DNA from 2 places in the Paenibacillus sp. OK060 genome. Region 1 is predicted to be linked to the other one. Evidence: riboswitches for the same ligand, from Rfam matches in the RefSeq annotation. Region 1 holds a riboswitch; the other holds the start of a gene.

Region 1 (6,133 bases):
GATGGCAGACGCCGATCCGGACAAGCTCGAATTGTTGCTGGAAGAAATGGGTGACATTCAAGAGCAATTGGAGCAAGGTGATTTTTATCTGATCGATGTGAAAGTGGAAGAGATGGCGAATGGACTTGGATTGTCCGCCATCGGTCTAGATCGTGATGTGGCCGCGCTTAGTGGTGGTCAGCGTACGAAGGTATTGCTTGCCAAGCTTTTACTGGAGAAACCCACAGCTCTTTTGTTGGATGAGCCGACGAACTATCTCGATGTGGAACACATTGAATGGCTGACGCGTTACCTGAAGGATTACCCGTATGCGTTTATTCTGATTTCGCATGATACAGAGTTTATGAATGAGGTCGTTAACGTTATTTATCATCTGGAATTTGCCAAGTTGACGCGTTATGCAGCGAACTATAACAAATTCCTTGAAATGGCCGACATGAATAAGGCGCAACATATTGATGCTTATGAGAAACAGCAGGAGTTTATCAAGAAGCAGGAAGATTTCATTCAGCGGAACAAAGCCCGCGCTTCCACTTCCGGTCGTGCCAAGAGCCGTGAGAAGCAGCTCGGCAAGATTGAACGGATTGATCGTCCAGACGAAGCGGCCAAACCCACATTCAAATTCAAGGATGCCCGGGCGAGTAGTAAAACCGTCTTTGAGGGTATTGATTTTGAAATCGGATATTCATATGCATTATTGCCTAAAATGACGATGACGATTGAGCGTGGCGAGAAAATTGCCATTGTTGGATGTAACGGTGTAGGTAAATCCACACTGCTCAAGACGATCTTGGGGAAAATCCCACCAATTAGCGGTAAGACTTTCTTGGGGGACTATCTGGAAACAGCTTATTTCGAACAGGAAGTACGTGCAGGTAATATTACCCCGATCGAAGATGTGTGGAATGAGTTTTCTCATCTGACACAGAATGAAGTCCGGGGCCATCTCGCACGTTGTGGATTAAAAAATGAGCATATCACCCGCCCGCTTAACGCACTTAGTGGTGGTGAACAAGCCAAGGTTCGTTTATGTAAGCTTCTGATGCGTGAAAGTAACTGGATTTTGTTCGATGAGCCCACAAACCATTTGGATGTAACCGCAAAAGCAGAGCTGAAACGTGCCCTGCAGGAATTCAAGGGTACCGTGCTGCTCGTATCCCATGAACCTGAATTTTATGAAGGTTGGGTAACCAAAACGTGGGATGTTGAAGCTTGGTCCGACAAACAATAGTTTCTACGAAATTCTTCGCACCAGAAACAGCAACTTCGTTAACTACATGATTTCAGCAATGGTGAACAACGTAATTCATGGAAATGTACGGTGACAAAAAAAGGTGTCTATGGTAACATAGGCTACAGCTTCATATGAACACTAGGGGGGCCGCACGATGCGGCTGAGATGGAAGAATGCGATTCCGGACCCTTTGTACCTGATCTGGATCATACCAGCGTAGGGAAGTGGCGCGTTTCAGCTAATGACAAAGAGCTTTATCGTTGACTTTGCGATATGGCCTGCAAGATGAATCATGCAGTTCTATGTATACAGCGTTGCGACTATGGATGGTTTCTATAGTTGTTATGCGTTATGTATAGTGTAATTGCATGCGACAGTCATTCAGTTGATCCATGAATTTTAAATTCGTGGCCACTCCCCTACGGGAGTGGCTTTTTTGTTGTTGTATATCAGCTTAAATCATGCAAGAGGAGGGCGAATAGGACGGTAATCTTCCACGAACATGTAATAACAAGATCATTCGAACTGCATGTGGTTTCACCAGGTACAGGAGACTTGGGCTCTTTTCTGAATATTGCTAAGGGTATATGGCGGTGGGTCGATTATATCCACATTCGGGAAAAAAAGCTGACCCTTGAAGAACAGATGTATTGGGCGCAAGGTCTAAAAACACAAGGTGTTCCATCTGACCGAATCATTATGAATGGCTCAGATCAGCTGGATCAACATGCTTCAATTGGTGGTGTGCATTGGGGTCAAGCAGTTATTCACAGCTATGATAAGGATGAGTTGAGGACAGTCGATCGGCTGCGCGTAGGCATATCGGTTCATTCTCTGGAAGAAGCAAAAGTTGCAGAAAAACAGGGAGCGGATTATCTCTTTTATGGGCATGTCTATGCTTCAAATAGTAAACCGAATTGCGAACCCAGAGGGCTAAGTGCGTTGGCTGAGGTATGCTCTAATGTTTCGATTCCCGTGATCGCGATTGGCGGGATAAGACCTGAAAATATTGCTGCCATTCGAACTGCTGGTGCTAGAGGAGCCGCTGTGATTTCTACGATTTGGACGACCGATAAGCCGGAACTAGCTGCCGCTTCATTGCGACAGGCGATCACGGATTCAGACAAGTACGCCGAACCAAGGAGATGAGATCTTGAGAGAGGAAGCAAGAAGTCGAAGCAGGAATCGTTCAGGCTATCATCCAGGAATAGTTTCGGGAAGTAAAGTTGGAGCGGAAGTTCGAGGCAAGCTTCATGCAGAAACCATTATTGTAGGTGGAGGAGTTATCGGTTGTGCCATCGCATGTGAACTCGCTACTCGAGGCCATGACGTTCTTCTGGTTGAGCGGGCGCGGCTCGCTGGGGGAACTTCCTGTGCAGCCGCAGGCATGCTTGCTGCTGATAGTGAGGAATTCACTCATGCTGTAATGGCAAAGCTTGCAAGGCAGAGCAGAGCTTTGCTTCATGAGCAGAAGGAACGGATAAGTTCGCTTAGCGGAGTGGAAATGGGGCTGCAACAGCATGGCTTTATTACTCCTTTTCGTTCATACAGTGAAGTCAACAGTTACAAAAATAATCGATCGTCTACCTTATCTACAGAACATATTTGGTGGGATCGTGTCGCTGTCCAGCAGGAAGCATCATGGTTAAACAGGGATACGTATGGAGCATATTACAGACCTTCCGAGAGCGAGGTTCTTCCTGTCAACTTAACGCAGGCTTATGTCAGATCTGCTCAAGCCATGGGTGCAAGGGTGATGGAAGGTGTACAGGATGTCCGTTTGCATACTGATGTGAATGGAGTGCAAGGGATCGAGACTTCAATAGGAACGATGACATCGAGAAATGTCATTATTGCTACAGGGTTACATGGTGAAGAATTGATGAGACATGTGGGTCTGAAATCGCCTGTTTTACCAGTAAAGGGGGAGATTGCAGCCGTGCAGTTTTCTCCCCACCATGCCGGGTACAGGCCAGACAAAACGGTGTATGCAGAGGATATATATATTGTTCCCAAAGCCAATGGAGAAGTATGGATCGGTGCAACAAGCCTTCCTGGAAGAACAGACATGAAAGTTTCGGTACAAGGCATTCAGAAGCTGCTTGCAGCTGCAACAAACTGGGTACCTGGCATGAAGGAAGCACATTTTATCCGAGCGTGGGCTGGTGTCCGTCCTTCGACTCCAGATGGATTGCCCTATGTGGGGGCTTGTGATAGTGTACCGGGTTTATTCGCTGCTTTTGGACATTATCGTAACGGCATATTGCTTAGTGCGATTACAGGCAGCCTCATGGCTGACTTGATTTGTGGCAAAACTTCGGAAGAACTGGGGATTCAGGACCTTTGTCCAGAACGTTTGAACATAAAGGAGATGTTGCAGTGAACATCATTGTCAACGGACAAACCATGCAAATTGAAGATAGCTTAAATCGTGTAGACAAATTGCTCCATTCATTTAATTTGCAAGTAAAAACCGTCGTGGTTGAATTGAATCGTCAAATTTTAACGCGGGAATATCATGAAACGACGGCGTTAAGAGACGGAGACCGAATTGAAATTGTACATTTTGTGGGAGGCGGTTGAATTATGCTGAGGATTGGAAATTATACGTTTGAATCTAGATTGCTGCTGGGTACAGGCAAATTTTCGGACTTGGAAGTGCAGAGTCAGGCGGTTGAGGCTTCAGGTACGGATGTATTAACGTTCGCGGTTCGGCGTTTGAATCTGGAAGATCGGAACAAACAGCACTTTCTGGACACACTGGACTTGAAAAGGTATACCCTGCTTCCCAATACAGCGGGTGCTGCAACAGCAGAGGAAGCTGTGCGAATCGCTGAACTAGCTCGGGCTTCAGGACTTTGTGATATGATAAAAGTAGAAGTTATCGGCGATGGAATCACATTACTTCCTGACCCAATTGAAACCTATAAAGCTTGCGAGATCTTGCTTGAAAAGGGCTTTACGGTACTGCCTTATATCTCAGACGATGTTATTCTGGCCAAGCGATTGCAACTACTCGGCGTACATGCTGTTATGCCTGGGGCTTCACCCATAGGGGCAGGGAGAGGAATTATTAATCCCTATAATCTGGAGATTATTATTGAACAAGCCGTCGTTCCTGTTATTGTGGATGCAGGACTTCGAGCACCTAAAGATGCTGCTCATGCGATGGAGCTGGGAGCTGACGGTGTATTGTTGAATACGGCTGTCTCCGGATCCGGAGATCCGGTGAAGATGGCGAAGGCAATGCGAATGGGGGTTGAAGCAGGCAGACTGGCTTATGAGGCAGGCATGATTCCCGTTAAGCGCTATGCAGCAGCGAGTAGTCCGGCGGAAGGAATGGTTCATACATGACTAATCAGACACGATCTTCTGAACAGGGAGACCGCTATTCCAGACAGGAACGGTATGCACCTATCGGTAAGGAAGGTCAGCATAGATTGAATAACAGCAAAGTATTAATTGTTGGAGCGGGCGCGCTTGGTACGGGTATTGCGGAAACATTGGTACGTTCAGGAATTGGCCATATTACTATTGCAGATCGTGACTATGTGGAGTGGAGCAACCTACAACGACAGCAATTATATATTGAGCAAGACGCCATTCAGCGAATGCCCAAAGCGATGGCAGCGAAGAAGCGCCTATCTGACATTAATTCTAACGTTGAGGTTGTAGGCAAAGTGATGGACGTCAGAGTAGATGAACTGGAAGAACTGGTTCAGAACGCAGACTTGATCATGGATGCAACAGATAATTTTGATACCCGGCTATTAATAAATGATATGTCTCAGAAGTATCGTATTCCGTGGATTTATGGCGGATGTGTGGGCAGTTATGGAATTACCTACACGTTTCTGCCTGGAGAAACGCCTTGTTTAAACTGCTTGTTGGGTGAGGTTCCGTTAGGTGGGGATACCTGTGATACGTCAGGCATAATCCCTCAGGCGGTGCAGATGGTTACGGCTAATCAGACTGCCGAAGCGATGAAGCTTCTCAGTGGTAATTCAGGTGCACTGAGACGCAAGTTGTTATCATTCGATGTGTGGAGAAATGAATACATATCCATTAACGTCGACGGTGCCCGAAAAGAAGATTGTCCTTCCTGCGGAGTAAAGGCTAACTATCCGTACCTCTCTGCCTCAAACCTGGAAAAAACAGACGTATTATGTGGTAGGGATACGGTACAGATTCGCCCTTCACGGCGGATGAATCTGGATTTACAACATACGGCTGATCGTCTCGGCAAGTTGGATGAAGGCAAAGTGGAGGTTAATCCATTTTTGGTTTCTTTTACAACAGGAGCGCACAGGATGGTCATTTTTCAGGATGGTCGTGTCCTTGTTCATGGAACAAAAGACACGGCAGAGGCGCGTACGCTGGTTCACCGGTACTTTGGTTAGAGAAAAATCAAATGAATGTTCCGCGTCCGTTCCTTCCGGGAATGGACTTTTTCATTTTACGGCATGATAAACATACAACAATGCTGCGATGCACAGTGGTCACAAGGATGTCGAGACCAAGTGTAGTTTAAATCAACAAATGTAGCAGCGTACAAGACAGGCCGGGTGAAAAAATGAAAACATCCATATTACTGGTTGGCAGGGGCGATCTGGTTTCTTTTATTCAAGGCATACTGTGTGCAGAAGGGTACCAAGTCGAGCAAATGGAATGGACAGATCTGAACCGTATTTCTGAACTAACACTCACGAATCTCAATATGATCATATTAATGAATGAAGGATGTCACGAAGATACCCTGAAAAATGGACTAGAGTCTTTTATACACATAGGTGTCACCTCCCCATTGCTTGTGATAACTCCCAAGATATCGCCTGAATTGATTGTGGAATTACTCGATTACGGCGCTAATGATGTGATGGAAGCACCTATTCACGGTAA
Region 2 (6,133 bases), on a different contig from region 1:
GTTGATAAAAGCATCCTCAGCCTTTACGGAATCCGGAATCAGTTCACTTTGAACCAACCATGCACGTACATTTTCCCAAGAAGAGGCGTCCTGCCTGCCAAACGGCTGACCTTCTTCATTCATCAGTGGCAGTAAAATGTTTAGACTTTTGATTTCGATCTCCGGGTCAAGTGGAGACGTTTCGTTCTCATGTGCGAGCAGAATGTTCAGCGCGTCCTCGGGGTGCTCTGTTACATATTTCTGTCCTTCCTGCATCGCTTTGATGAAGCGGGTAAGCTGATCTTTCTTCGCTTCAATGCCCGCATCACTTGCAGTGAGGACCAGTTCATAATAATCAGGTACGCCGTAATCGACGGGATTGATCGCTTTCATGGCATGGCCTTCCTTTTCCAGAATCAATTGTTCATGGTTAATAAAACCACCCATAATGGCATCTGCCTGCCCGGAAGCCAGGGAAGGGATCAGGTCAAATCCCACATCCACCAAATTCATCTTGTCGGGATTACCGCCATCCTGGCTGATCATGGTACGCACCATTGCTTCATACAAAGGGATTGAGGAATAGCCGACCGTCCTCCCTTCAAGATCTTTTGGCGATTTCACTTTACCGTCTGCTTCAGTCAACAGATGCACGAGCGGATGGCGAACGACGGCTGCAATCGAACGTACAGGAATGTTCTCCCCACGCGCGAGCAAAATTTGCGGCTGGTAGCTTAGTGCAAGATCGATTTTCCCGGCGGCAACAAGTTTGAGTGCATCATTCGTATCGGCAGGCATCTGGATATCGACATCCAGACCTTGATCCGCGAAGTAACCATTCTCCTGAGCAACATAGATGAAGGAATGCACTGCATTTGGGTACCAATCGAGCATGATGGACAGCTTGTCTTTGGATGTCGATGGCGTTTCTATCGCAGATGAGTCTGTATCGTTTGCATTGGAAGTTGAGCCTGTGGAGGGCGTATTGATGCCCGTTTTACCGCATCCGCTGACGATTAGCAAAAGAGACATGAGCAGAATGGGGAGCAGGGAATAGATATGCTTTTTATTCATAACGTAAAGTTCCTCGTTTCTTTTGTTTTTTTGTTTTGAAATCCGAAAGTTATCCAGCTTTTCTTCTACCTGCATGACGTGGTGTACCAAATCTTCTCTCCATCCATGCAATGAGTACAAACAGCGCGATACCAAGCAGGGATAATAGCATAATGGCGGCGAACATCGCATCCGTGTTCATATTGCTCGACATTCTGCGGCTGAAGTAGCCAAGCCCCTTGCTTCCACCAAGCCATTCACCGATCGTTGCACCGACCACACAATACACCACGGACATTTTCAGTCCCGAAAAGAAGGAGGGAAGGGCAAGTGGAATCTGGAGTTTGCGAAAAATATCCCACTTGGTGGCCCCCATCGTCAGCAGCAGTTCACGCTGCTCCGGATCACCCTTGCGCAGGCCATCGTAGGTGCTCACCACAATTGGGAAAAATGCGATCAGGAACACCACCGCCACTTTACTCCACAGCGTGTAGCCAAACCACAGGATAAAGACGGGGGACAGGGCAATCAGCGGGATCGTCTGACTGATCACGATGAAGGGATATAACGCTTTTTCAATCGACCGATTCATATACATACCCGTTGCAAGTGCAATTCCGGCACCAATGGACAAGCCAAAACCAACGACAACCTCCATCAAGGTAGCAGGCAGATGTGTAGCCAGCAGAAGGTGGTGATGTTCATACAGCGAACGGACAATCGCCGTCGGGGCTGGAATGATGAAGGAAGGCACCCATCCCATACACACAATCCACTCCCAGAGAGCAAGCAGCAAGATCATGAGCAAAAGAAACAGACCATAACGGGCAAGCCAACCTCTTACGCTATGCTTCATGCTATCTCTCAAGTTACCGTCTCGCATGCAATTGTTCCTCCAGTAGTCGTCTCATCTGAACGAGAGCCGGTTCGTAGATCATGTCCGAATGTCTTGGACGTGGCAAAGGTACCGTCAGATCCTGCAGCTGTTGGCCTTGGCCCACCGGAGTTAACAGGATAATTCGATCACTGAGCAGCAGGGCTTCTTCAATGTCATGTGTGATGAACAACACGGTTTTGCCCAGGCCTTCCCAGAGCTCCAGCAGCCAGCGATGCATCTCACGTTTGGTCAGGGCATCGAGTGCGCCGAATGGTTCATCCAGCAGCATCAGTTGGCCACCTGTCAGCAAAGTACGAAGCAGCGCGACACGCTGGCGCATGCCACCTGAAAGCTCGTCCGGGTAAGCATGCGCGTGGCCGGATAAGCCAAATCTGTCGAGGCCAGCCAGGATATCTGCTCGAATCCTTATCTTATCCTGCCGACCTGCAGCCAGTTCAGAGGGAAGCATGCAATTCCCCATGACGGTTCTCCAGGATAATAGGAGGTCCTTTTGCGGCATGTAGGCCACCTGCCCCAGTCGCTTTCCTTCTTGAACCCAAGGAATTTCAATGGTTCCGTGTGTTGGCTCAAGCAAGCCTGCCAGCAGCTTGAAAAGGGTACTTTTACCGGAGCCGCTGGAACCGATGAGCGAGACGAATTCGCCTTTGGCTACACGCATCGACACATTGGAGAGCACGGGGGAATCCCTTTTTCCCGGGAAAGCGTAGCTCATGTTGTGAATGGTTATATCGTTATCCATCTCGTTCCGTCCCCCCTTGTTATTCATAATTCAACTTCAAACCGCGGGATCTTTAATTACACCTTCTGATCTGCCCGCAGAACGCGAAAAAGACCCACCCATTTCCGGAGAAATGAGTGGGTCTGTAAGTTCAATTCACATTAAATTCCATCATCAACATGAAAAAATCCGCTTACTGAGAGGCCGCTCCACTTCCCTCCGCTGGTATGATCCAGATCAGGTTCAAAGGGTCCGAATCGTTCGATTCGTCTCAGCCGCAAGGCTCCCCTAGTGCAATGTTCAAGATATGCAGTTGTGTGTTCAGCATATATCACATGCAAGTGGAATGTAAAGAGGGCGGCTTAAAAGAAGTGTGCGTAATGTGAGTTAGGAAAGTAACTAGGATTCTAATCGTTTGAATGTAACAGTGAATCAAGCTCCCCGATCAGACGGGCAATCTGCTCCGGTGTACCAATCGTAATCCGAAGCCAGGTAGGCATACTGAATTGGGCACCGCCGCGGACAGAGATGCCTCTGTTCAACAATTCTTGGGTAATCGGGCCACTATCCTGCAACAGATCAACCATGATGAAATTTGTTTCGGAAGGGATGTAGGGTAAGTTCCACTGATCAAAGGACTGCATTAACGTTTCCCTTCCTTGACGATTGTAGTGCAGGCAGTGAGAAACAAATTCATGATCATCCAGGCTGGCCAAAGCAGCGGCTTGGGATGTGGCTGTCAGACTGATGGGCAGCTTGACCCGGTTAATGCCTTCAATAATGCTTTCATTCCCGATGCCATATCCAATTCGCAGGCCGGCAAGTCCATATATTTTGGAGAAGGTCCGCAAAATAATCAGATTATTATACTGCTCCAGCAGCTTAACCGTATCAGGATAATCTTCACTTTCCGCGAATTCATAATACGCTTCGTCCAGGACAACCACGACATGGGAGGGAACATGTTCGAGTAAACCAAGTAGGGCATCTGCCGTGAAAATGGTTCCGGTTGGATTATTCGGATTGCACAGCCAGATAATTCGGGTAGAAGCATTGATCCGTTGCCGGAATTGCTCCAGGTCCAGTGAATGGTTGACCAAAGGCACTTCATGAATGACCCCGCCTGCCAGCAGCGTAGCGCCCTTATACCAGTTAAAGGAGGGCACTGGAATGAGTGATTCCTCGCCGGGATTAAGATAGGCTTGGGCGGTAAGGGTAAGGAGCTCGAATGAACCACTGCCAAATACCAGTTGGGAGGTACGCACACCCAGACGGTCCGCAAGTTTGTCACGCAGCAGTTGGCTGGAACCGTCGGGGTATTGAGCCAAAAGATCGGAACCCAGCGATCTGACCGCTTCCGCTGCCAGGGGAGAAGAACCGAACGGATTCTCGTTCGCTGCAAGTCGATCTACACTTTCCAGTCCCAACTCCCGCCGGATCTGTTCCATGGATTTGGCAGGCGTATAAGCCGGAATTTGAGTTAAAAGGTCTTTAACAGGTGGAGAGGGAACGGGTGAGAGGGATTGCATAATCATGCCTTCTTTCCAGTGGAATTAGATCGAGAATGATATCTGTTTCTGGGCAATCTGCTGTGGTGTCTCTTGTGGCGGAGTCAACAAGCGATTCAGAATCAGGTTTTCAAAATGAGCAAACCCGCTGTCCCGAACGCGTGGCCGCTCCAGCGTAATTCGGGTATCCATCGTTATATGACCATCCTCAATTAACAGCACTCTGTCTGCCAGCGCAACCGCCTCACTGACATCATGCGTGACCAGAATGACAGTCAGATCTTCTTCTACCCACAAGCGTTCGATTAATTGCTGCATCTCAATTCGTGTCAATGCATCCAATGCACCCAGCGGTTCATCCAGCAGCAGTAAACGCGGATGACTTGCGAGTGCCCGTGCCAAGGCGACACGTTGTTTTTGTCCGCCAGATAATACCCCCGGCCAATCACCTTCACGCTCTCCAAGTCCTACATTGCGAAGCGACTGGCGTGCATCTTCCTTGTTCTTGTCGGGGATACCTAGTCGTACATTGTCGAGCACGGATTTCCAAGGCAGCAGCCTTGCTTCCTGAAACAGAAACCGTGTCTCGGGTGCTGTACTGCCAAGCTTTCTGTTGCCCAGCATAATGCTCCCGGAAGAGGGGGGTTCCAGCCCGGCGATCAGACGCAGCAAAGTACTTTTGCCACAGCCGCTTCGTCCAACGATGGCTACAAATTCCCCTTGTCTTACATTGACGTTGATGTCGGATAGTATCGTCCGCTGATCATACGATTTCTGAACCCCATCTACTTGAAGAATAGGACTGATCTGACTTGTGCTCATGGATCAATACACACTCCTTTGCTTTACTTGCGGGATAGGGCCGGGTTCCAGCGCAGCCAGCGCCGTTCCAGCCATTTAGCGATGGTATCGGACAGCTTGCCCAGCAGGGCATATAGCAGAATGCTTAAGACGATTACGTCCATCTGCATGAATTCCCGTGCGTTCATCGCCATGTATCCAATCCCCGCATCCGCCGCAACCGTCTCGGCTACGATAAGTGTCAGCCACATAATGCCAAGTGCATAACGAATGCCCACCAGAATGGAAGGCAGTGCACCAGGCAGGATAATGTCCTTATAAAGGGACCAACGGCTGAGGCCATATACTTTGCCCATTTCAATCAGACCGGGATCGACTGATCGTATGCCGTGAAACGTATTCAGATATACCGGAAAGAATACACCCAGGGAAACGAGGAATAATTTTGCTTCTTCACCGATCCCGAACCACACAATAACGAGGGGGATCAAGGACAGATGCGGAATGTTGCGGATCATTTGCACCGAGGAGTCGGCGATCTTTTCCGCAAGGGAGGAGATGCCGTTCAGCACACCCAGCAGGAAACCGAGACCCCCACCAATGAGGAATCCTCCCAAAGCTCGTCTGGCGCTAATACTGATATTGTTCAGTAGTTCACCGTTACGAAGCAGACGAATGAAGGCCTCCAGTACCTGAGCGGGCCGGGGCAAAATATTGGCTGCAACAACTCCAGATGCAGTCAGCCATTGCCACAGAGCCAGAATGAGTAGTGGTACAACAAAAGGAATGAACTGGTTAAACCATGCCCGGTTAAAGGTTTTGGACCGCACGTTATGCCTACCTCCTTGCTTCATTCGTTATTGGCTACCTGGAGCTGGAAGTTGATCTTGAAGTGCATCACTCCAGAATGTGCTCACATCGACTGCCTGCTCAAAAATTCCCGCTTGCTGAAACGTATCCGCTACGTCCTGTTCAGACTTGATGGCCTTTTCAGAAATGGCAACAATACGTGATGGGCGTTGTGCTTCTCCATCCGTGTAGGTTTTAAGGGCTTGATCCACGGGCTGGTGGGTGTTGTCTGCTGTAATTTGAGCCCACGCATCCTTATTGGCACGAGCCCAATCATTGAAATTGTTGATTCGCTCCAGATAATCGGCAAGGGCCTCTTTCTGTTCC

The links. A riboswitch is a leader RNA that binds a small molecule or an ion and turns the genes downstream of it on or off. The one in region 1 is predicted to bind thiamine pyrophosphate.
Region 2: it holds a riboswitch for thiamine pyrophosphate, as region 1 does, so the genes downstream of both, BLS14_RS15265 (ABC transporter ATP-binding protein) here and BLS14_RS09155 (thiamine phosphate synthase) in region 1, are expected to answer to the same signal.

Annotation. Positions count from the first base shown of each region.
Region 1 is NZ_FNFR01000002.1:647,841-653,973, reverse strand. Features, by position in the region: gene BLS14_RS09160 (ABC-F family ATP-binding cassette domain-containing protein) at 1-1,231, shown strand, start outside; TPP riboswitch at 1,365-1,474, shown strand; gene BLS14_RS09155 (thiamine phosphate synthase) at 1,766-2,383, shown strand; gene thiO (glycine oxidase ThiO) at 2,388-3,617, shown strand; gene thiS (sulfur carrier protein ThiS) at 3,614-3,817, shown strand; gene BLS14_RS09140 (thiazole synthase) at 3,821-4,588, shown strand; gene BLS14_RS09135 (MoeB/ThiF family adenylyltransferase) at 4,585-5,634, shown strand; gene BLS14_RS09130 (winged helix-turn-helix domain-containing protein) at 5,808-6,133, shown strand, end outside.
Region 2 is NZ_FNFR01000004.1:6,396-12,528, forward strand. Features, by position in the region: gene BLS14_RS15255 (ABC transporter substrate-binding protein) at 1-1,053, opposite strand, end outside; gene BLS14_RS15260 (ABC transporter permease) at 1,103-1,915, opposite strand; gene BLS14_RS15265 (ABC transporter ATP-binding protein) at 1,902-2,696, opposite strand; TPP riboswitch at 2,846-2,948, opposite strand; gene hisC (histidinol-phosphate transaminase) at 3,056-4,183, opposite strand; gene BLS14_RS15275 (ATP-binding cassette domain-containing protein) at 4,202-4,978, opposite strand; gene BLS14_RS15280 (ABC transporter permease subunit) at 5,002-5,787, opposite strand; gene BLS14_RS15285 (ABC transporter substrate-binding protein) at 5,815-6,133, opposite strand, start outside.